DNA from 4 places in the Hymenobacter daeguensis genome. Region 4 is predicted to be linked to each of the others. Evidence: riboswitches for the same ligand, from Rfam matches in the RefSeq annotation. Region 4 holds a riboswitch; each other region holds the start of a gene.
The links. A riboswitch is a leader RNA that binds a small molecule or an ion and turns the genes downstream of it on or off. The one in region 4 is predicted to bind S-adenosylmethionine.

Region 1 (5,967 bases), on a different contig from region 4:
CGCGCGAGTCGTCGGCGTAGATTTCGATGGTGTCGTAATCCTTCGTATTCGCCGGCCAGAAGCCCAGCACGGCGCGGGCCGTGAGCAGCTTCTCGTCGATGATGCGCGTGAGCATGGCTTGCGCATCGGCGAAGAGCTTGGTGGCGGCTTCGCCCAGCGTTTCATCCTCCAGAATGCGCGGATAGCGGCCCTTCAGTTCCCAGGTGTGGAAGAAGGGTGTCCAGTCTATGTATTGGGCTAACTCGGCGAGGTCGTAGTCTTCGAGCACCCTGGTGCCGAGGAAGCTGGGCTTGGTAATCGAAACCGTGTTCCAATCCGACTTAAAGCCGTTGGCGCGGGCGGCTTCGATGCTGAGGTAGCTTTTGTCGCGCTGGCGGCTGGCGTAGTCGGCGCGGAGGGCGGCGTAGTCGTCGGCCACGGTCTGGGCGTAGGCGCGCTCCCCCGAGCCGAGCAGACCGGCCGCCACGCCCACCGAGCGCGAGGCATCGTTGACGTGCACCACCGCGCCGCTGTAGGAGGGCGCAATTTTCACGGCTGTGTGCAGGCGCGAGGTGGTAGCGCCGCCGATGAGCAGGGGCACTTTCATGCCGCGCTTTTCCATGGCCTGGGCCACGTACACCATCTCATCGAGGCTGGGCGTGATGAGGCCGGAGAGGCCGATAACGTCCACCTGCTGCTTCTGCGCTTCGTCGAGAATCTTTTCGAGCGGCACCATCACGCCGAGGTCCACGATGTCGAAGTTGTTGCAGGCCAGCACCACGCCCACGATGTTCTTGCCGATGTCGTGCACGTCGCCCTTCACCGTGGCCATCAGGATTTTGCCGGCCGTCTGGCGGTCCGAGCCCTGCTTGTCGGCCAGCAGGTACGGCTCCAGGTAAGCCACGGCCTTCTTCATCACGCGGGCTGATTTCACCACCTGCGGCAGGAACATCTTGCCGGCCCCGAACAGGTCGCCCACCACGTTCATGCCGGCCATCAGCGGGCCTTCGATGACTTCCAGCGGCCGGCCTACCTGCTGGCGCACTTCCTCGGTATCCTCGTCGATAAATTCGGTAATGCCCTTTACCAGCGCGTGTTGCAGGCGTTCCTGCACCGGCAGGCTGCGCCACTCGTCGGCTTTCACCTCGGTCTTGTCCTTCTGCTTCACCGTGTCGGCAAATTCCACGAGGCGCTCGGTGGCGTCGGCGCGGCGGTTGAGCAGCACGTCTTCGACCAGCTCCAGCAAATGGGGCTCGATTTCGTCGTACACGCCCAGCTGGCCGGGGTTCACGATGCCCATGTCCAGGCCGGCTTTGATGGCGTGAAACAGGAAGGCCGTGTGCATGGCCTCGCGCACCACGTCGTTGCCGCGGAAGGAGAAGCTGATGTTCGAAATGCCGCCGCTGGTGAGCGCGCCGGGCAGGTTGCCCTTAATCCAGCGCACGGCCTCAATGAAGTCGAGGGCGTAGTTGCGGTGCTCGTCCATGCCCGTGCCCACGGTCAGGATGTTGGGGTCGAAAATGATGTCGGACGGGTCGAAGCCCACTTCCTTCACCAGGATGTCGTAGCTGCGCTGGCAGATTTCGATGCGGCGTTCCAGCGAGTCGGCCTGGCCGTTCTCGTCGAAGGCCATGACCACCACGGCCGCGCCGTACTGGCGCACCGTGTGGGCGCGCTCGCGGAAGGCGGCTTCGCCTTCCTTCAGCGAAATCGAGTTCACGATGCTTTTGCCCTGCACGCATTTCAGGCCGGCCTCCAGCACGCTCCACTTCGAGGAGTCAATCATCACCGGCACCCGCGCAATGTCGGGCTCCGAGGCGATGAGGTGCAGGAAGGTCGTCATCACCTGCTCCGAATCGAGCATGCCCTCGTCCATGTTGATGTCGAGTACCTGCGCGCCTTCCTCCACTTGCAGGCGGGCCACGGCCAGGGCTTCCTCGTAGGCGCCGGTGCGGATGAGGCGGGCGAAAGCACGCGAGCCGGTCACGTTGCAGCGCTCACCCACGTTCACGAAGAGGCTGTCGGACGTGATGTTGAAGGGCTCGAGGCCGCTCAGACGGGTGGCGTTTGAATGAGGAATGAGGAATGAAGAATGAGGAATTGCCCCATCCGTCAATTCTTCATTCTTCATTCTTAATTCTTCATTGCCGAATTGTCGAAGCTGACGCGGCGCGTAGCGAAGCGCCAGCTTCGACAATTCGGCAATGTGCTGGGGCGTGGTGCCACAGCAGCCACCCACCACCGTCACGATGCCTTCCTTCAGGTATTCTTCCACCAGGGCGGCGAATTCCTGGGCCGACTCGTCGTAGCCGCCGAAGGCGTTGGGCAGGCCGGCGTTGGGGTAGGCCGAGATGTGCACGTCGGAAATGCGGCTCAACTCCTGCACGTACTGGCGGAGCTGGTCGGCGCCGAGGGCGCAGTTCAGGCCCACGCTCAGCAGGGGCAGGTGGCGGATGCTGTTCCAGAACGCCTCCACTGTCTGGCCCGAAAGCGTGCGACCCGAGGCGTCGGTGATGGTGCCCGAAATCATGACCGGCACCACCCGTCCGCCTTCGTCGAAGAACTTCTGCACGGCGTAGAGGGCCGCTTTGGCGTTCAGGGTGTCGAAGATGGTTTCGATGAGCAGCGTGTCCACGCCGCCATCCACGAGGCCGCGCACCTGCTCGAGGTAGGCGGTGGCCAGCTCATCGAAGGTCACGGCGCGGAAGCCGGGCCGGTTCACGTCGGGCGAGAGCGAGGCGGTGCGGTTGGTGGGGCCCACGGCCCCGGCCACGAAGCGCGGGCGCTCGGGCGTGCTGTACTCGTCGGCGGCCTCGCGGGCCAGGCGGGCCGACTCGTAGTTCAGCTCATATACAATGTGCTCGAGGCCGTAGTCGGCCTGCGCGATGGTAGTCCCGCTGAAGGTGTTGGTTTCCACCATGTCGGCCCCGGCGGCGAAGTATTCGGCGTGGATGCCCTTGATGATATCGGGGCGCGTAATGCTCAGCAGGTCGTTGTTGCCGCGCAGGGGCTTGGGGTGGTCGGCAAAGCGCGCGCCGCGGAAATCCTCCTCCGTGAGCGGATGGCGCTGAATCATAGTGCCCATGGCACCGTCGAGAATCAGCAGGCGCTGGCGAAGCAGCTCGGGGAGGCTGTAGCGCGAATTTTGTAGCTCGCGCTCCGGGGCAATGGTGGGCGGGTTGGGGGCGGAAACGGACATTTCTTTCTGGTCGAATAGCTGCGTAAGCGCGTATCCAGAAAGAAACCCGTGCGCAGGCGCTCGGTTCCGGCTGTCATCTTCTTTCACCAAAACAGCGGTGAAACGGGAGTTGGCACCTACTCGCGGTAGGTTGCCAAGACGTCATCGGGCCCGGTCCCTCGGTCTTTCTGGATAGCAGCGCAAGGCGAAGATACAACGCTGCGCTTAATGAGGAATGAAGAATGAGGAATTGGAATCTGGAAAGTGCTTTCGAAATTCCTCATTCCTCATTCCTCATTCCTCATTCCTCATTCCTCATTCCTCATTCCTCATTCCTCATTCCTCATTAAGCCGAAGGCGTTACAGCGCCCAGGCCGGCCACACGCTGCCCGCCGCAAACACGGCCGGCTCCGGCGGCAGCTCCAGAAAGGCATCGGCCCCCACCAGCCCCATCATGTCGCCGGAGCCGCCTACGCGGAGCGGGGTGGCTAAGCGGCGTCCCTCCGCGTCCACGGCCAGGCGCACGGGCACGAAGTGGGTGAGTTGGGGCTTGAAGTGAATATCCACGGTGAGCACGGCTGGTGCAAGGGCTTCAATAGTCGCTGTTTCGGCCGCGCCTTCGGGCTGCTGCACGGCGCGCAGCCAAGGCCGCACGTAGCGGCCGGCCGTGATGAACGTGGACACCGGGTTGCCGGGCAGCCCGAACACCACCGGCCCGCCGGCCCGGGCCCCAAACCACAGCGGCTTGCCGGGGCGCTGCTGCACCTCGTGGAAAATTTCCACCACGTGCAGCTCGCGCAGCAGGCCGGGCAGGTGGTCGGCGCGGCCCTTGCTCACGGCTCCGCTCAGCACCACGGCATCGAAGCCGGCCCCGAGGATTTTGGTAAGCCCATCGCGCAGCTCTTCCAGCGCATCGGGCAGGTGAAAGAGCGAAACATCGGCCCCGTCCTGCGTCAGAAGCGCTTGCAGGGCATACGCGTTGGAACGCCGAATCTGGTGCGCCAGGGGCGTTTCGGTAATGCCCACCAGCTCGTCGCCGGTGCTCACCACGGCCACGCGGGCGGGGCGCGTCACGCGCAGTTCGGCCGCGCCCACGGTGGCGGCCACGGCCAGCTCGGCGGGCCCCAGGCGGGTGCCGGGCAGCAGCAGGACGTCGCCGGCGCGGCGGTCGGCGGCCTGGTGATGGATGTTGACGCCGGGCGTTTCAGGCGGCGGAATCTGGATGGCGGCGCGGCCGTCATGCAGCAGAATATCCTCGTAGCGCACCACCACGTCGGTGCCGGCGGGCAGCACGGCGCCGGTCATCACCTCCACGGCCTGCTGCGGATTGAGCAGCGGGCGGGACGGGGCGCCGGCATACTGCGCGTGCTGGATTTCGAATTCCGTCTGCCCGCCGGCCCAGGCGGCGTGGGCCACCGCAATGCCGTCCATCGCCACGCGGTTGAAGGGCGGGAAGTCGCGGTCGGCCGTGAGGGTTTCGGCCAGGATGCGGCCGGCGGCGTGGGGCAGCGGCACCGTTTCGGGCGCGAGGGGGCGGGCGGTGGCGAGGACGCGGGCAGTGGCTTCGGCAGGGGAGAGCATGGGCGGGCAGTGTGGTAACGACGCATATTTGCGTCACTCGTTGGGCAAGGGGACGGCCTGCATAGCGAGCTATTGCAGTGGCAGTCAAACAATCGGCGGCTGGAGTTAGCTATTAGCAACGCCACAATGGCCGATTAGCGGCTTCGCCATTTCCAACGATTCGGCGCAAATATGCGTCTCTACGTCCTATGCTGACCAAGAACTTTACCCACGTCAACGCCGCCAACCAGCCCACGATGGTCGATGTCGGCCAGAAAACGCCTACCCGCCGCGTGGCCCGCGCCCACTGCCGCGTGGTGCTGGGCGCGGAGCTGCTGAGCCGCGTGCAGGCCGGCGAAATGCCCTCGCACAAGGGGCCGGTGATTCACACGGCCATCCTGGCGGGCATCATGGGAGCCAAAAAAACGGCCGACCTCATCCCGCTCTGCCACCCGCTGGGACTCGATGACTGCAGCATCACCATCGAGCCCGAGGGGGCCGATGCCCTGCGCGTGGTGTGCACCGCCGTGGTCACGGGCCGCACCGGCGTGGAGATGGAGGCCCTGACCGGGGCCACCGTGGCCGCCCTCACCATCTACGACATGTGCAAGGCCTTTTCGCACGATATTACGATTGATAATGTGCAGCTTATCGCCAAAACCGGCGGCAAGAAGGATTTTAATCGGTTCGAAAATTCGTAAATTCCCCCATGGATAGTCTGCCCAGCTCAAACGTAAAACGCTTCAAACACGCTGCCCTCACCCGCCCCGACGTGGGCGAGTTTGGCCGCCACGAACTCGCCATGCTCGGGGCACCCTGCGGCGAAATTCAGGCGCTGGTGGCCCGGCTGCTGCCGCTGCTGGCCCCGGCGCTGCGCGTGGCCTACGTGGATGCCGACCACGCCGCCGGTGATGCCGCCACCGAAGATGCTGGTGCTGCGCTAGCCCAATCCATGCCCTACGTGGCCGAAAACGGCCTCTCGGCCGAGCTGGTCGATAAAATTACCCACCGCCAGCTCAACCTGACGCGGACCCTGGACCGCTTCACCCAGCCCGAGTTGCTGGCCCACGAAAGCGTGGTGCTGGTGAACGGCAACCACTTCCGCGCCCGCCAGCAGGTCGTCATCGTGGACCCGCGCAAGCCGCTGGACAAGAAGCTCGACCGCCTCACCGACGTGCGCCTGATTCTGCTGGCCGAGGGCCAGACGGAGCTGCCCGCCGTGCTGGCCGGGCACCTCAGCGCCGCCCCGC
Region 2 (5,967 bases), on a different contig from region 4:
GCGCTGCTGGCCGCCCTGCCCGCCGCCGCGCCCGACCCGGCCCCGCCCGGTGAGTGGAGCCGCCTCACCTACCCGCGCGAGCTGGCGCAGCTCTGGGCCACCGCCTTCACCCCCGACGACGCGGCCCGGCACCACCTGCTGCGCCTGCAGGCCGAAGCCCTGGAAACCGAAGCCGCCGCCCTGACCGCCCTGCTGTAGGGGCGGGGCTTGTCCCCGCCCGGACGTTGGTGCCGTTCCACCGATTCTCTTCAACGACGGGCGGGGACAAGCCCCGCCCCTACCGCTAAAAAATCAACATCTCCCCTAACCGGTTGTTGTCAATTCTTCCTTTATACCCAACCCCCTGTCCATGTCCCTCAACGCCCTGTTCGCGCCCTTCGCGCTGAAATCCCTGCAGCTCAAAAACCGCATTGTGATGGCCCCCATGACCCGCTCGTTCTCGCCCCACGGCGTGCCGGGCGCCGACGTGGCCGCCTACTACCGCCGCCGCGCCGAGGGCCACGTCGGCCTCATCCTCTCCGAAGGCACCGTGGTGGAGCGCCCGGCCTCGTCCAACGACCCCAACATCCCGCATTTCTACGGCGAAGCCGCGCTGGCCGGCTGGCAGCACGTCATTGAGGAAGTGCACGCCGCCGGGGGCCGCATGGGCCCGCAGCTCTGGCACATGGGCGTGATGGCCGGGCACCGCTCCGGCTGGCAGCCCGCCGAAGCGTTCGAAGGCCCCTCCGGCCTGCTCAAGCCCGGCCAGCCCACCGGCAAGGCCATGAGCGAAAACGACATCGCCGACACCATCGCCGCCTTCGCCCGCGCCGCCGCCGACACCAAGCGCCTGGGCTTCGACTGCCTGGAGCTGCACGGCGCCCACGGCTACCTCATTGACCAGTTTTTCTGGGCCGGCCTCAACGAGCGCACCGACCAGTACGGCGGCGCCAGCCTCGCCCAGCGCAGCCGCCTGGCCGTGGAGCTGGTGAAGGAAGTGCGTCGGGCTGTGGGCGAGGAGTTCGTCATCAGCCTGCGCCTCTCGCAGTGGAAGCAGCAGGACTACGCCGTGAAGCTGGCCCACACGCCCCGGGAGCTCGAAGCCTGGCTCCAGCCCCTGGCCGAGGCCGGCGTCGACATCTTCCACTGCTCGCAGCGCCGCTTCTGGGAACCCGAGTTCGAAAACGCAGGCTCGGACCTTAACTTCGCCGGCTGGGTGAAGAAGCTCACCGGCAAAACCACCATCACCGTGGGCTCGGTGGGCCTGTCGGGTGAGTTCCTGGCCGGCTTCGCGGGCGAAGCCTCCGAGCCGCAGGGCATCGAGGAGCTCCTGCGCCGGCTCGACCGCAACGAGTTCGACCTCGTGGCCGTGGGCCGCCAGCTCCTCGTGGACCCCAACTGGGTGGAGAAAATCGAGCAGGGCCGCACGGATGAAATGGTCGGCTTCAGCCGCGAGGCGCTGCGCACGCTGGTGTAAAGCGGACAGCTATAGCGCAAAAAAACAACGTCATGCCTCGGCTACGCTCGGCATGACGTTGTTTTTAGGCCAAGCAGCCGATGCTACGCCAGCACCGCTTCCGATTCCCGCACGGCCGGCACCTCAGCGGCTGCGCTCAGGCCATCCAGCGCCTGCGCCAAATCGGCAATCAAATCATCGGCCGCTTCGAGGCCGATGGAGAGGCGCAGCAGGCTGTCGGCAAAGCCGGCGGCCCGGCGCTGCTCGGCGGGCACGGCCGTGTGCGTCATCGAGGCCGAGTGGCACACCAGGCTCTTGCCGCCGCCCAAGCTCACGGCCAGCTTGAAGTAGTTCAGCCTGGTAGCCAGCTGCGTGGCCGCTTCCACGGTATCGTCCTTCAGCACCAGGGCAATGATGCCGCCGAAACCGTCGGGCTGCTGCTGCCGGGCCAGGGCGTGGTTGGGGTGCGATTCCAGCCCGGGGTAGTACACGGCGCTGATTTCGGGCCGGGTTTGCAGGAATTGGGCCACCTTCAGCGCCGCGCGGCAGTGCTGGGCAATGCGCAGGTGCAGCGTTTCGAGCCCGCGAATGACGAGAAACGAATCGAACGGCCCGAGAATGGCCCCCGAGGCGTTCTGAATGAACTGAATCTGCTTGCCCAGCTCTTCGGTGGCCGCCACCACGGCGCCGGCAATGAGGTCGGAATGGCCGCCCAGGTACTTGGTGGCGCTGTGCACCACTAAATCAGCCCCCAGCAGGATGGGCTGCTGCAGCACCGGCGAGGCAAACGTGTTGTCGACGCACAGCCAGGCGCCGGCAGCGTGGGCCAGCTCGGCCAGCCCGGCAATGTCGGAGATTTTGAGCGTGGGGTTGGAAGGCGTTTCCAGCCACACCAGCTTGGTGCGCCCGGTGATGGCGGCCTGCACCTGCGCCAGGTCGGCCGTGTCGCAATACACGATGTCGATGCCGAAACGGCGGTACACGTGCTCGAACAGGCGGAACGCGCCGCCGTAGATGTCGTCGATGGCCACAATCTGGTCGCCGGTCGAGAGCAGCTTCAGTACGGCGTCGATGGCGGCCATGCCGCTGGCGAAGGCGTAGGCCGAGTGGCCGTGCTCGAGGCCGGCCAGCAGTTCTTCGAGGGCGCTGCGGGTGGGGTTGGCGGTGCGGGAGTAGTCGAAGCCCTTGTGCACGCCCGGCGACTCCTGCACGAAGGTACAGGTCTGGTAAATCGGCACGGCGAGGGCGCCGGTGAGCTCGTCGACGGGGAAGGACTGAATGAGGCGGGTGGAGGCTTGCATGGGGTTATGGCGTTTTTGTGGTTGAGACGAAAACGCACCCGGTCACCTAAGCACTTTCAAGAGTTCTCACCGAAAGGGCATAAAAAAAGCCCTTCCGACAAGTCAGAAGAGCACCACCGCTGCAGACGGCCAGCATCTTTTCGACTTATCTTCTCCCAAGCCGGCCGCAGCCGACTCAGAACAGGATTTAGCACCTGGTATTGCTACTGGTTGCTAAGGCATCGCAGGGCCTGTCCCTCCGCCTTTCTTGATAAGTGCTCCGATTAGGGAGCGCGCTGCAAAGATAGCGGCCGGGTGAAAAGGCGCAAGCAGCGGCACAAAAAAAAATCAGAACCTCATGCTTCGGCTCCGCTCGGCATGAGGTTCCGGGTAAGCGTCAAAAAGCCTGCCTTCCCGGAAATCACACCACGACTTTTCCGGACTTGTCGCGCAGCGTGAGCCGCAGGTGCTTCGGCAGCGACGTGCCCCAGGTTCTGTCAATGAACACCACATAAAGCAGCCCAAGCAGGGGTGCCAGCGTGATGGCTACCAGCAGGCGCAGGTGCCAGTATTCGGCCGGGCTCAGGTGCCAGACGAGGGCGAGGTGCTTGATGAAATGTTCCATGATTGAAGCTACGCATTATCAGCTGGTTTTGTAACACAAAGCCAAAATATTATCGTTCACTTCATTTTTTATTCACGGGCTGTTTTCTACTGCAAAACAGGCATTACGGCATCAAGAACCGCTATTTTATAGTGAGGCATGCGGCTTAAGGCCCCTTAAATCGTTTGCACCGTTTCAACGGCCTGCTGCCACCCGGTTTTGTTCCCGGTGCCACACGCCCGGTGCTAGCGCTCGATGTGCTTCACTTTGGCCTCGTCCAGGTCGAGCTGGGCCTCCTGCTGGCGCAGCACTTCGTCGTCGAAACTGTCGTGGTGGCGCAGGTGGGCCAGGGCTTCGCGCTCCACGTTTAGCACGTCGAGCAGCACGAGGTGGTACTGGCGCAGCGCCTCGCGGCCCGACTCATCGACTTCCAGCGAGTTGAGGGTGCGGGTGGTGAGGTTGATTTCGGTTTGCATGCGCTGCTGCAGGCGGGCAATGAGCTCATTGGCCTCCGTCTCGGCGGGGTATTTCCGCTGCAGGTGCTTCACGGCGGCGGTGCGCAGGTGCAGGCGCACGCCGGCCTCCTGCTCTTCGAGGGGCGTGCGGTCGTCGCGCTCGGCCATGCGGGTGAAGCGGATGATGGCCGGCAGCGTGAGCCCCTGCACCACCAGCGTAACCAGAATCACCACGAAGGTGATGAACAGAATGAGGTTGCGCTGCGGGAAGGCCGAGCCGTCGGCCGCCAGCAGCGGCACCGACAGCGCCGACGCCAGCGACACCACCCCGCGCATGCCCGCCCAGCCCAGCACCAGCGTGCCCTGCCAGCCGGGGCTGGGCTCGCTATTGCGCACGGTTTGGCTAAGCCAGCGCGGAATGAAGGCCGCCGGGTACATCCACAGCAGCCGGATGACGATGACCAGCCCGCTCATCAGTAGGCCGTAGGTGATGGCCTGCTGCAGCGAATAATTGCCCAGCCCCTCCACCGCAATGGGCAGCTGCAGGCCGATGAGAATGAACACCAGGCCATTGAGCACGAAGCTCACGCTGGCCCACACGCTGTTGGCCTGTAGGCGGGTGTTGGCATCGAACACGCGGTGCGAGAGGTGCGAGAGCAGCAGCCCGCCGCTCACCACCGCCAGCACGCCCGAAAAGTGGAACTCCTCGGCCAGCAGGTACATCACGTAGGGCGCCATGAAGGTGAGCACCGTGTTGATGCTGGGCGTGGTGGGCAGGTACTTGTGAATGAGAAAAAAGCCGCAGGCCACCACGATGCCCACCACCAGGCCCATGCCGCTCACCACCACAAAGCTGGTGGCCGCCTGCTGCCACACAAACGTACCGGAGAGCACCGCCAGCAGCGCAAACCGAAACACAATCAGGCTGCTGGCGTCGTTAATCAGGCTTTCGCCCTCCAGAATGGCCGTGACGCGCCGGGGCACCTTAATGCCGCGCAGCACCGACGTGGCCGCCACGGCATCGGGCGGCGAGATGATGCCGCCCAGCAGAAACCCCAGCGCCAGCGTGAACCCCGGAATGACGGCCCGCGCCGCGTAGGCCACGATGAGCGAGGTGAACGCCACCAGCCCGAACGCGAGCAGCCCGATGGCCCGCCGCCAGCGCCAGAAGTCGTTCCAGGACGTGGTCCAGGCCGCTTCGTAGAGCAGCGGCGGCAGGAAAATCAGGAAAATGAGGTCGGGCGCAATGGCCACGCGCGGCAGGCCGGGGATGAAGCTCAGCGCCAGCCCGCCCAGCACCAGGAAGATGGGATAGGAAATGTGCAGCTTCTGCCCCAGCATCACCAGCAGAAACACGGCGAAGAGCAGGCCCAGAATGAGGAGTAAAGTGGAATGCAGCATGGGGCAAGGCGTTGAGCGCACAAAGTAAGAACGCCTTGCGGAGCTTGTGGAAGCGGCGCTGCGGCACAACCGGCCCTGGCAAATTCAACGAAGCGGCGACACTGCCTCCACGCGCTGATTGTGACGCGCTTACGGCCGGCCGACGGCTGCCCCGGCCTTCCCCGCACCGCCTCCTTCTCACCCGCACCGCGCAGATTTTTCCCATTCCCAACTCCGGAAGCCGTACTTTTGTCCCCCGTCATGCCCGAACGCCCCTCCCCCACCCCCTCCGCGTCGGCTGCGAAATTCATTTTCGTTACCGGCGGCGTCACTTCTTCACTCGGCAAAGGAATTGTTTCCGCCTCGCTGGCCAAGCTTTTGCAGGCCCGCGGGTTCCGAGTCACCATCCAGAAGTTCGACCCCTACATCAACATCGACCCCGGTACGCTCAACCCGTACGAGCACGGCGAGTGCTACGTGACCGATGACGGGGCCGAAACCGACCTCGACCTCGGTCACTACGAGCGGTTCCTGAACACACCGACCTCGCAGGCCAACAACGTCACCACCGGCCGCATCTACGACCACGTCATCCGCCGCGAGCGCGAAGGCGCTTTCCTCGGCAAAACCGTGCAGGTGGTCCCCCACATCACCGACGAAATCAAGCGCCGGATGCTCCTGCTGGGCCAGAACGGCCAGTTCGACGTCGTTATCACCGAAATAGGCGGCTGTATTGGTGATATTGAGAGCCTGCCCTTCGTGGAGGCCGTGCGCCAGCTCCGCTGGGAGCTGCCCGAGTACGATTCGCTGGTG
Region 3 (5,967 bases), on a different contig from region 4:
TTCCTCGTGGCCCACCAAATCCATCTTGTTCACGGCCAGCACGAAGTGCTGAATGCCCAGCAGCGAGGCCAGCAGCGTGTGCCGGCGGGTCTGCTCAATCACGCCCTGGCGGGCATCCACGAGCACAATGGCCAGGTCGGCGTTGCTTGCGCCCGTCACCATGTTGCGGGTGTACTGCACGTGGCCCGGCGCGTCGGTGATGATGAATTTGCGGCGCGGCGTGGTGAAGTATTTGTGCGCCACGTCGATGGTGATGCCCTGTTCGCGCTCGGCCTTCAGGCCATCGGTGAGCAGCGCCAAATCAACGTCGCCGCCGGTAGTGGCGCGGCGCTTTTCCAGCGTCGCCAGCACGTCGAGCGACACCGAGTCGCTGTCATAAAGCAGACGGCCAATGAGCGTGCTCTTGCCGTCGTCGACGCTGCCGCAGGTGATGAATCGGAGAAGGTCCATTTTGGTAATGATTAATGGTTAGCGGTTAATGATTAATGGGTGGATTCGACTCATTAATAATCGACCAATAGGGGAAGTCCGTTAATGATTAGCGGTTAATAATGGATGAGGTAAGTTGAGCGATGCACAATTCATTAATCACTGACCATTAATCACTAATCATTTAGAAATACCCGTTTCGCTTCCGGTCCTCCATCCCCGTTTCGGAGAGGTTGTCATCGAGCCGGGTGGCGCCGCGCTCACTCACTTTGGCCAGCAGCAGGTCCTGGATGATGTCGTCCACGGAGGCGGCGTCGCTTTCCACGGCCGCCGTGCAGGTCGAGTCGCCCACGGTGCGGAAGCGCACGCGGCGGTTCACGATTTCGTCGGTTTCGTCGAGGTTCAGGTGCTCGCTGAAGCCCAGCAGCTGGCCGCTGGGCAGCACCACGCACTGGCGCTCGTGCGAGAAGTAAATCTCTGGCAGCCGGATGTTTTCGCGCTGGATGTAGCTCCACACATCGAGCTCGGTCCAGTTCGAGATGGGGAACACGCGCACGTTCTCGCCCTTCTGAATGCGGCCGTTGTAGATGTTCCACAGCTCCGGACGCTGGCGCTTGGGGTCCCACTGGCCAAAGTCGTCGCGCACCGAAAAAATCCGCTCCTTGGCCCGGGCCTTCTCCTCGTCGCGCCGCGCCCCGCCGATGCAGGCGTCGAACTCGAATTCCTCAATCACGTCGAGCAGGGTGTAGGTCTGCAGCGGGTTGCGGCTGGGGTACTTGCCGCCCGGCTCGCGCAGGCCACGCTCCCGAATGGTGTCCTCCACCTTGCGCACAATCAGCTTTTCGCCCAGGCGGGCCGCCAATTCATCCCGGTAGTTGATGATTTCTTCGAAGTTGTGGCCCGTGTCGATGTGCACCAGCGGGAACGGAAACTTGCCCGGCCGGAAGGCTTTTTCGGCCAGCCGGGTGAGGGCGATGGAGTCTTTGCCGCCCGAGAACAGCAGCGCGGGCCGCTCAAACTGGCCGGCTACTTCGCGCAGAATATGAATAGCTTCGGCCTCTAAACGGTCGAGGTAGTCGAGATAAGCAGGGGTTGGCATGGGCAATAGAAATTCAGCGCCCGAAAAAAATCGGGCAAAATGGATAAGCCGGAAAAGGATGGGTGGGATAAGGCCCGCTTGCGGTGCCTTTGGGGAAGAAAGTAGCGCCAGCGGCCCGGCCGCCAGCGCATCGGTTCGGGCCTAGCCCGGCACCTGCTCCACCACCGGGTCGAGGCCCTGGTGGGCGGTGGTGGCGTGGAGGCCGCACTCCTTAGCGGCGGCATCTTCCCACCACCAGCGGCCGGCGCGGAAATCCTCGCCCGGCGCAATGGCGCGGGTGCACGGGGCGCAGCCGATGCTCACAAAACCCTTCTGATGCAGGGGGTTAACCGGGATGCCGTGGGCCTGGGCAAAATTCCAGGCCTGCTCCCAGGTCCAGTCGAAGAGCGGGTGCACTTTGATGAGCTGGTGGCCGGCGTCCCACTCGGCCGGGTGCATGGTCTGGCGGTTCTGCGACTGCTCGGCGCGAATGCCCGTTACCCAAACCTGCTGGCCGGCCAGCGCGCGGGAAAGCGGCTCCACCTTGCGGATATTGCAGCACTCCTTGCGGTTTTCAATGCTCTCATAGAAGCTGTTAGGGCCTTTCTGGCGGGTCAGCACCTCGATGGCGGCAGCGTTGGGAGCGAAGACTTCGATGGGCTTGTCGTAGCGCAGCAGGGTCTTGTTCCAGGTGGAGTAGGTTTCCTGAAAATTGCGGCCCGTGTCGAGGGTAAAAACCCGGATGGGCAGGTCGTTTTCGAAGATGAGATGGGTGATAATCTGGTCTTCGAGGCCGAAGGAAGTGGAAAACGAAGCGCGGCCGGGAAAGTGGTCGGCCAGCAGGGCCAGGGTTTCGGCTACCGAGTGTTCGGGCAGGTAGCGGCGCAGGTCAGCGACCTGGCTTTCAAGAGGTAATGCCATGAGGAGAGGGGAGTTTTTTTCCGTGGGAAAAAACCGAAAGAGGCCGCGAAGGCCGCAAAAACCCGCTACGCGTCGCGCAATGAATCAATCACCACAAAAGGGGAAGCGGGGTGGCCGCCGCAGCGGCCGCAGGAAGAGGAGCCCTGGCTCAACAACCAGCAATTGCCCCCAGCATACAGGCCAGAGGACACGGCATGCAACAACACATCTGACCCGAAGCGGCAGAGGTGGCAAATTGCAGGCGGCGGTTGAGGGAATTGCTCACGGCGTTTTTATATGTCAGGACTTGGCACCGTTCCAACTAGTGGGGGTTGCCGGCGTTTCGTCGAGCCTGTCTCTCCGCGCCTCTGTATAAAAAATCTCAGCGACCCAAACGGGTAACACTGAGGCAAAGGTAAAGAATGGTTTTGCGAAATGCCAAAATTTTGTTTCGCGGTGGTGTAACTGGCTCCCCGGCGAAAAGGTTTGGCGGCGTCCCAAATCGGCGTAATTTGCCATGCAACCCCTGAACCCAACGCTTGGTCTATGGGTTGCTTAAGCACTTCAACTCCTCGTTTTCTGCATGGAAGCCCTGTCCATATCCGCCTACGTCGACATCAACGCCCCGCTGGTGGAGCGCTGCCGCCTCAACGACCGCCAGGCCCAGGCCGAGATTTACCGGCGCTACTCCAAGGCCATGTTCAACGCCGCCCTGCGCATCACCGGCGACTATGCCGAGGCCGAAGATGTGCTGCAGGAGTCGTTTCTGAGCGCCTTTCGGGAGCTGAGCGGCTACAAGGGCGACTCGTCGTTCGGGGCCTGGCTGAAGCGCATTGTGGTGAACAAAAGCATCAACTGCCTGCGGCAGCGGCGGCTGGCGCTGGTGCCGCTGGGCGAGCAGCACCACGAAGAACCGGCCGAAGCCAGCCCCGCCTCACCCGAAGACGAAGCCGATACCCACTACCGCGCCGACGTGCTGCGCCGCTGCATTCAGGAGCTGCCCGACGGCTACCGCGTGGTGCTGAGCCTCTACCTGCTGGAGGGCTACGACCACCTCGAAATTGCCGGCATCCTGGGCATTTCCGAATCCACCTCCAAATCGCAGTACAGCCGGGCGCGCGTCCGGCTGCGGGAGCTGGCCGCCCAGCGCGGCCTGAGCTAGCGTGAGACTAGGAGACATGAGATGTGAGACATGAGACTATAGAGAGGTGAGACATGAGATATAAGATGTCTTTTTCCATAAAATTTCCCACGTCTCACCTCTCCTCGTCTCATGTCTCAAGTCTCATAGTCTTATGTCTAAAAAAAACCTATCCAATTATTTAATTAACCGTTCAACTACCCTTCATCCTCTTTCGCCCGGCTGCGGTTTTCAAGATAACCCCGCCGCCCGCTCTGAACCTGGACGAACCGTGCGTCTGCTACTCATTCATGGATACTTCCAAAAATAAATCTCTTGAAACCTTCGTCGAGCGGCACCGCGCCGATTTCGACACCCACGAGCCGCGCCCCGACCTCTGGGCCGCGCTGGAGGAAAAGCTGAATGCCACCGCGCCCGAAACCCCGGTGATGCGCCTGGTTGATGAAGTGGCCGCGCCGGTAGCTGCTGCGGCCGCAGAAACCCCCGTGGCCGCCCCGGCGGCGGCGGCCCCGGCTGTCCGTTCGAGCTGGTTTCAGCGCTACGGCGTGGCGGCGGCGCTGGCGCTGCTGGTCTTTGCCGCCGGTGCCAGCGAAGCCTGGAAAGCGCGCCACACCACCCCGGAAGTGGCCGCTGCGGTCGGCCCTGCCGCCGATAACAGCAGCAGCAGCCTCGCGGCCAATGCCGATGATGCCGCCTTGTACCAGGGCGGCAACCCGCTGTCGCTCACGGCGGCCGAGCACACCACCGGGGCCGACAGCCAGCTGGTGCGGGCCGTGCGCGGCATGGAAGCTTACTACACCAACCAGCTGGCCCGCCGGCAGGCCGAGTTGAGCCAGCTCAGCGGCCCTGGCATGGCGGCTATGAATGCCGATTGGCAGCTGGAGCTGGTTTCGCTCGACTCCAGCTACCGCGAGCTGAAGCAGCAGCTCCTGCACCACCCGCAGCCCGACGCCGTGCTTACGGCCATGAACCGCAACCTGCAGGTGCGCCTCGACATCCTGGACCGGCAGCTGAACCTCGGCAATAGCAGCGGGGCCGCCGACGACCGCAGCACCGGGGCCTACGTGCTGGCCGATAGCCGCCACCAGGGCGAATGAAAAGGCCGCTGGCATTCCGAATAGGGCAGGGGCTGAGCTGCATTGGGCTGCTGCTTGGGCTGCTGCGCCCGGCCGCCGCCCAAACCTCATCGGGCCTGTGGGTGACGGTGGACCGGGGCGTGGCCATTCGGGTGCTCACGCCCGAGGCGCGGCGGGCCGAAGAAGCCCTGTTTGGCGCCGGCGAACAGCCGCAAGGGCCCGACCAGCCGGCGCAGAACCCTGCGCAGAATCCGCTGGTGGACCAGGCCGATGGCCAGCCCAGCGGCACCCTGCAGGTGGAGCAGCGCCGCCGCCTCAGCCGCAGCTACTCGGTGCCGAAAACCGGCCGCCCGTTTGCGCTCGAAACGCGCTACGGCCGCGTGCAAATCAATACCTGGAGCAAGCGCGAAATCAAGGTCGATGCCGAGCTGGTGGCCCGCGCCGAGAACGAAGCCGGGGCCCGCGTGGTGCTCGATGCGCTGGGCGTGCAATGGCTGGAATACGATGCCAAAACCGGTGGCGTGGCCGTGAGCACGCAGTTTGGCCCCGCCCTGCGCGGCCGGGCCGGCGGCTGCCGCTACGAGGTGAACTACACCGTGTGGCTGCCCCGCACCACGGCCCTGAAGGTGTACAACAGCTTTGGCGAAGTGACCCTGAACGGCGACCTCAGCGGCCCCACCGAGCTGGCCGTGGAGTATGGCACGCTGCGCACGGCCCGCCTCGAAGGCCCGCGCAACCTCGTCCGCATCGGCAACGGCGACTGCCGCATTGCCTTCGCCGGCCGCGCCAGCATCGACGCCAGCTACGCCCAGCTGCGGCTCGACACCGGCACCACCGTGGACTTGCGCAACAATTACTCCGACGTTGATATCGGGACCGTGCAAGACCTCACCGTGCACAGCAAATACGGCGACGTGGCCCTCGGCACGGTGCGCAACCTGCGCGGCTCGTCGGGCTACTCGCGCTTCACCATCGAAAAGCTCGATGAAGCTCTCGATATGGCTCTGCGCTACTGCCCAGATTTTGTGGTGCGCGACATGGGCGCCAACTTCCGCCAGGTGAACCTGGATGGCGGCTTCAGCACCATCCGGCTGGGCTTTGCCGAGGCGCCCGGCTTTCGGTTCGACGTGAGCACCGAGCAGGGGCAGCTCCTAGTTGATAAGGAGCTGGTGCGCGTGCTCTCGCAGGAAAACGGCCCCCAGACCAGCGACGTGCTGGGCACGTTCGGGGCGCTGGCTCCGGCGCGGCGGGCCGGCAATGTGAACATCAAGGTGCGCTACGGCACGGTGCGCTTTAGTAAGTAGGCCCAGTTGTTTTCTGCGCCGCCTGTCATCCTGAGCACA
Region 4 (5,967 bases):
GGGTGCCGGCGGTTTTGGCCAGGCCATCGGCGCGGCGCAGGGCGGCGCTGAGGGCGGCCAGCACGGCGCGGCCTTCGGTGCGAATGGGCGAAGTGAAGTCCGTGGGCCGGGCATCGAGGGCGTCGAGGAAGGCCGTGAAGGCGTCTTCTACCTCGGCCTGGGTGCTTTTGGTGAGGCCGCTGCGGCCCTTGGGGAAGATGGCCTTCAGGTCGGGGCTGCCCGCGTCGTAGGTCGGGATGATGACCTTGCGCTCCACGCGCTTCACGTAGGCTTTGAAATCGGTGAGGGCCTGGGCCAGGGTGATGGTGGCGCTCTGGCCCTCGCCCGAGAGCTGGCCGGCGTGGGTGGTGCGGTAGTCGGTGAGGGCCACGTCGAGGGCCCCGGCCACGGCCTCGTACTTTTTGCCTTCGGCCCGCAGGGCCTGCAGGGTGAAGGCGGCCATGTCGGCAAACTGGTCGCGGTTGAGGCGCAGGTTGGCGAAGAAATTCTCGAACCGGGCGGCGTATTTGGGCTGGGCCATGCGGTAGATGGGGGGGGGTTGGTGAATGGATGGGCAAAAGGTAGGCAGGATTCGGGAAACCGGCCGCCGCCCCCCGCAACCCGCCCCCGCCGGCCCCGTACCCCTGGGCAGGCCCCGCGCGCGGGGCCGGTTTCACCTTAGCCCCCCTCCCCGCCATGGCCCGCACCGTCGTCGGTTTATTCAACAGCACTTCCGAAGCCCAGCTGGCCATCGAGCAGCTGCTGCACACCGGTTTCCAGCGCACCAACCTGCACCTGGCCACCCCCGAAACGCTCCGCGCCGAGCACCTGCCCGCCACCGAAGCCGAGCCGCCCACCGAGCCGCTGGGCACGGGCTTCATCCGCTTCTTCACCGACTTGTTTGCCGGCAACGAAAACGCCGATGCTCAAGCCTACGTCAGCGCCACCCACGCCGGTAGCGCCGTCATCACCGTGAACGCCGCCAACGAGGACGAGGCCAACCGCGCCCGCCAAACCCTCGACCTCAACGGCGCGGTGGACGTGTACAAGCAGCCCCTCCCCGCCCCCGCCACCCCCGCCGACGACATCGTGGACCTGGAAGGCAGCCTGCGCCACGTGCGCGACGACGACGAGCTCGACGCCAACGGCCTGACCACGCACTGAGCGGGGCTTCGGTGCGAGTTAAGGGCTTCGGTGGGAGTTAAGGGTGAGGAGCTGAGGGCGCGTTTGTCATCCTGAGCGCAGCGAAGGACCTTATCACGCAAGAACAGCTTGCCGTGATTTCAAAAGCCTACAACCTGATAAGGTCCTTCGCTGCGCTCAGGATGACAGGGGCCGCCTTTCGGCCGCCTCCCGCGCCAGCCGCAGCTTGCTGTGCCGGCGGCCGTAGCCGAAGTAGATGGCCATGCCCAGCGCCAGCCACACCACCAGCCGCAGCCACGTTTCCCAGGGCAGCGAGGCCATCATCACGAGGCAGACCACGATGCCCAGGATGGGCACCACCGGCACCCACGGCGTGCGGAACGAGCGCGGGGCGTCGGGGTTGGTCCGGCGCATAATCATCACCCCGAGGCACACCATCACGAAGGCCAGCAGCGTGCCGATGCTCGTCATCTCGCCCACCACCGAGATGGGCACGAAGCCCGCAAACAGCGCAATGAAGCTGCCCAGCAGCAGGCTCGACTGCGCCGGCGTGTTGAACGTGGGGTGCAGCCGCGAGAACACCGGCGGCAGCAGCCCGTCCTTCGACATCGAGAAAAACACCCGCGACTGCCCCAGTAAATCGACCAATATCACCGACGTGTAGCCCACCAGAATGGCCAGAATCACGGCCGACGACAGCCAGGCGTAGGGCGTTTTCTCGATGGCAATGGCCACCGGCGCGGCGCTGTTTTTGAACTCCGTGTAGTTGGCCAGCCCGGTCAGGACGTGCCCGAACAGCACAAACAGCACCGTGCACACCGCCAGCGAGCCGAGGATGCCAATGGGCATGTTGCGCTGCGGATTCTTGGTTTCCTGGGCCATGGTGGCCACGATGTCGAAGCCGATGAAGACAAAGAAAATGACGCCCGCCCCGCGCAGAATGCCGCTCAGGCCGAACTCGCCGAAGGTGCCGGTATTGGCCGGGATGTAGGGCTGGTAATTGGCGGGGTCGATGTAGCGCCAGCCCAGCGCGATGAACACCAGCACCACCGCCACCTTCAGGGCCACCACCAGCGCATTGAACCACGCCGAGCCCTTGGTACCGCGCGTGACAATGGCCGTAATGGCCAGCACGATGAGCATGGCCGGCAAATTGACGATGCCCGACAACACCTCTCCGTCTTGCAAAGTCACTTTCTCAAATGGCGACATCACCAGTTGCGCCGGGATGTGCAGGCCATATTTCCCCAGGAATTTGATGAGGTACTGCGACCAGCTGATGGCCACCGTGGCCGCGCCCACCGAGTATTCGAGCACCAAATCCCAGCCGATAATCCAGGCAAACAGCTCGCCCATGGTGGCATACGAATAGGTATAAGCCGACCCCGACACGGGCACCAGCGCCGCAAACTCGGCATAGCACAGCGCCGAGAAGGCGCACCCCACCGCCGCCACCACGAAGGAGAGCGTCACGGCCGGCCCCGCATTGTTGGCCGCCGCAATGCCCGTGAGCGAAAACAGCCCCGCCCCGATAATAACCCCGATGCCAATGGCAATCAGGCTCACGCCATTCAGGCTGCGCTTGAGGGTGTGCGCCCCCGTTTCGGCGGCTTCGGCCCGAAGCAGCTCCAATGATTTTTTCAACATAAACAACGAAAAACGCGCCACGCCGCCGCCCCACCCGGGGCGGCCGTGCCGCAACCAAAAAACCCGTGAAATGGAAATGAAACGCGCCGGCCGCAGCCGTAGCTACGCGGCGCTAATGCCCGCTAGCAACAGCAACAACAGCCCGCCCCCAGCCGGCCCACTGCCAGCGCAGGGGCACGAAACACATCGGAAAAAGCAAACGGGGCAGCAGGAACAGCGGGCACGGCAGTTGTTTTTATATGGTCAGGAGTTGGCACCTTGCCCGTCGTGGCGGATGGTTGCCGGCGCGTCGCAGAGCCTGTCTCTCAGCGCCTCTTTATAAAAACAATCCTTCCGGGAGAAAGAATTGATGCGGTAAAGGTACGGCCGGGGGCGCGAACCGAGGCGTAAAACCTCACCCCCGCCCCCTCTCCCTGGGGAAAGGGGAGCCGCGGCGGCGCGGGAAAGCCGGCCCCGTAAAGCAAAAAGCCCTGACTCGCATGAGTCAGGGCGCTCTTGAACATTGTCGTCCGGCTCCCCTCTCCACGGGAGAGGGGCCGGGGGTGAGGTTTTGCCTTGGGCAGGCTACCGCCGCAGCGCCACGCGCACGCCCGCCATCAGCCAGCGGCCGGGCATCTGGGCGCCCAGCAGGTCGGAGTATTTCGCGTCGAACAGGTTCTGGGCCTGGCCCACCACCCACAGGCGCTCGGGCAGCAGGGCCACGTCGAGGCGGCCGTTGATGACCACGTAGCTGGGCGTCAGCTCCGCGTCGTTGACGGTGGCGCTGGGGGTGGTGCGCTGCCCGGCGCGCTGCTTGAACACGCCGCCCACGCCCAGCGTGAAGCGCCGGTGCGTGAGGCTCACGTTGCCGGTCACCAGCTGCCGGGCCACGTTGCTCAGGTACTGCGACACCACGTCGCCGGCCACGTCGAGGTGGGTGTAGGTGTAGCCCACGCTGCCGTCGAGGCGCAGGTGGGGCGCCAGCTGGGCGCGGGTGGTGGCTTCGAACTCCAGCCCCTGAGTGGTGACGGCGAACAGGTTTTGGGCCAGGCGGTAGGTGGCGGCGGGGTTCAGGTTGCCAAGGCCGGTGGCTTCGATAACCGCCGTGCCGGGCAGGCCCACGTAGTCAATCAGGTTGCGGCCGTAGCGGTTGAAGTAAGTAGCGCGCAGCGTGAGGGCCGGCAGGGGCTGGAAGTCGAGGCCGCCCTCGTAGCTCCAGGTGCGCTCGGCGCTCAGGCTGGGGTTGCCCACGTTGAAGCCGCTGGGCACCGTGCCCGGCCGGATGGACGAATAATACTGCTCCGTAAAGTTGGCCGCCCGAATGGCCCGGCCCACCGCCCCGCGCACCGTCAGCTTGTCGCCCACCTGCTGGCTGGCCGTGAGCTGGGGCACGACCTCAGTGCCATAAGCCTGGTCGTGGTCGAGGCGCAGGGCCGCCGTGACGCTCAGGCCGCTGGTGGGCGTGAGGCCGGCCACGGCAAAGGCGCCCTGGTGCCACACGGCGTGCACGCCCTGGTCGTTGCTGCGCACGGCGCGGCGGTCGGCCTGCCCGCCCAGCGTCAGGCGCACCTTGTCGGAGAGCGTGAGCTGGTGCTGGGCCTGCACGTTGAGGTAGTGCATGAGGTGGCTGCTGGCCACCGAGGCAGGCGTGTAGAGGTAGTAGTCGGTGCTGGCGCTGCTGGCCAGCTGGATTTCGGTGCGGGCGCGGGCGTTCCAGTCGTAGCGCAGCTGGCCCTGGTACCAGTCGCGCGAGGTGGTTTCGCGGGCGCGGTCGCCGGCAGCGGTGGTGTAGAAATTCTGGGCGTTGTAGTCGCGCCGGTCAAAGCTGGCCCGGGCGGCGGCGCTGAGCCTGCTGCTGAGCTGATAAGCGCCGGAGAGCGAGTAGGTATTCAGCCTGAAGTCGTTGCGCCCGCCGCCGGGCAGGTTCAGCTGCTGGCCGCTGGCGGTATTATTGAGGATGCCGCCGGCCAACCGCCAGCCCTTGTCCTGGCCGTAGAAGCCGGCGTTGGTGCTTTTCAAATCGTACTCGCCGGCCAGGAAGGTGCCGGTTGCTTCCAGGCCATCGGGCCGGTGGGTGGCGGCGAAGGTCTTGGTCACGATGTTCACGAAGCCGCCCACGGCATCGGGGCCGTAAAGGGCCGCGCCGGGGCCGCGCACCACCTCAATCTGCTCAATCTCGGCCGGCGAAATGGGGAAATAGCCCGCGAAGTGGCCCGTCAGCGGGTCGTTCAGCCGCATGCCGTCCAGCAAAATCAGCACCTGGTTGAAGGTGGAGCCGCGCAGGGTAATGTCGGCCTGCGTGCCAAAATTGCCCCGGCTCTGCACTTCCAGCGCCGGCAGCAGGCGCAGCAGGTCGTCGAGCGAGGCAACAGGGTACTGGCTGAGGCTGCGGCCGGGAATGACCGATACATAGCGGCCCGTCTGGCCCGCTACCTGGTTCAGGCGCGAGCCGTACACGGTGACTTCGCGCAGGCTGCGGGCGCTGTCGGCTGGCGTGGTCTGGGCGAGGGCGTTAAGGGTGAAAAAGGAGCAGAAAAGCGGTGCAGCGTAGCGCGTGAGTCGCATTTAGCGGGGAGTTGATGAGGGTACAAACTTACCGTAGCGCGGACTTTGTAGTCCGCGCCCTCACGCCGTTCGAGTTTCGTTCCGGGTCGCGGACTACAGCGTCCGCGCTACTTTCGTGCGGCCGGCCGCAACGTCGGCGGCACCTTTGCGTCCTTCGCGCCAACTCCCAAATTTTCACTCACCCCGTTTTTGATGAAGCATTTGTTTGCAATGGGCCTCCTGAGTCTGGTGGCCGCCACGCCGGCTTTCGCCCAGGCGCCCACCCCGCCGCCGGCCAAGCCGGAATCGCCCTACCGCGCCTCCGCCACCAAGATTAACGACCTGGTGCACACCAAGCTCGACGTGCGCTTCGACTACGCCAAGCGCTACCTCTACGGCAAGGAATGGGTCACGCTCAAGCCCCACGCCTACCCCACCGACTCGCTGCGCCTCGACGCCAAGGGCATGGACATCAAAGCCGTGGCCCTGGTGAACGGCAGCCAGCAAACCCCGCTGAAGTACGACTACGCCGACGGCATGAACCTGCACATCAACCTGGGCCGCACCTTCAAGCCCGGCGAGGAGTACACCATCTACATCGACTACGTATCGAAGCCCGACGAGCTGAAAGTGCAGGGCTCGGCGGCCATCACCGACGCCAAAGGGCTGTATTTC

Region 1: linked by a shared signal. The riboswitch ahead of metH (methionine synthase) and the one ahead of ACYVHT_RS01270 (amino acid permease) in region 4 are both predicted to bind S-adenosylmethionine.
Region 2: linked by a shared signal. The riboswitch ahead of ACYVHT_RS19015 (trans-sulfuration enzyme family protein) and the one ahead of ACYVHT_RS01270 (amino acid permease) in region 4 are both predicted to bind S-adenosylmethionine.
Region 3: linked by a shared signal. The riboswitch ahead of ACYVHT_RS13100 (phosphoadenosine phosphosulfate reductase family protein) and the one ahead of ACYVHT_RS01270 (amino acid permease) in region 4 are both predicted to bind S-adenosylmethionine.

What each region holds. Positions count from the first base shown of each region.
Region 1 is NZ_BAAGWC010000011.1:46,196-52,162, reverse strand. Features, by position in the region: gene metH (methionine synthase) at 1-3,178, opposite strand, end outside; SAM riboswitch class I at 3,249-3,356, opposite strand; gene ACYVHT_RS13470 (molybdopterin molybdotransferase MoeA) at 3,518-4,738, opposite strand; gene moaC (cyclic pyranopterin monophosphate synthase) at 4,927-5,418, shown strand; gene ACYVHT_RS13460 (NTP transferase domain-containing protein) at 5,427-5,967, shown strand, end outside.
Region 2 is NZ_BAAGWC010000024.1:17,628-23,594, reverse strand. Features, by position in the region: gene ACYVHT_RS19025 (helix-turn-helix domain-containing protein) at 1-198, shown strand, start outside; gene ACYVHT_RS19020 (NADH:flavin oxidoreductase) at 350-1,456, shown strand; gene ACYVHT_RS19015 (trans-sulfuration enzyme family protein) at 1,540-2,736, opposite strand; SAM riboswitch class I at 2,879-2,993, opposite strand; gene ACYVHT_RS19010 (hypothetical protein) at 3,137-3,340, opposite strand; gene ACYVHT_RS19005 (cation:proton antiporter) at 3,565-5,175, opposite strand; gene ACYVHT_RS19000 (CTP synthase) at 5,416-5,967, shown strand, end outside.
Region 3 is NZ_BAAGWC010000010.1:135,516-141,482, forward strand. Features, by position in the region: gene ACYVHT_RS13090 (sulfate adenylyltransferase subunit 1) at 1-450, opposite strand, end outside; gene cysD (sulfate adenylyltransferase subunit CysD) at 614-1,528, opposite strand; gene ACYVHT_RS13100 (phosphoadenosine phosphosulfate reductase family protein) at 1,670-2,428, opposite strand; SAM riboswitch class I at 2,698-2,786, opposite strand; gene ACYVHT_RS13105 (RNA polymerase sigma factor) at 2,991-3,569, shown strand; gene ACYVHT_RS13110 (hypothetical protein) at 3,839-4,645, shown strand; gene ACYVHT_RS13115 (hypothetical protein) at 4,642-5,928, shown strand.
Region 4 is NZ_BAAGWC010000001.1:290,317-296,283, forward strand. Features, by position in the region: gene ACYVHT_RS01260 (hypothetical protein) at 1-520, opposite strand, end outside; gene ACYVHT_RS01265 (hypothetical protein) at 676-1,143, shown strand; gene ACYVHT_RS01270 (amino acid permease) at 1,300-2,769, opposite strand; SAM riboswitch class I at 3,002-3,094, opposite strand; gene ACYVHT_RS01275 (TonB-dependent receptor plug domain-containing protein) at 3,334-5,313, opposite strand; gene ACYVHT_RS01280 (M1 family metallopeptidase) at 5,506-5,967, shown strand, end outside.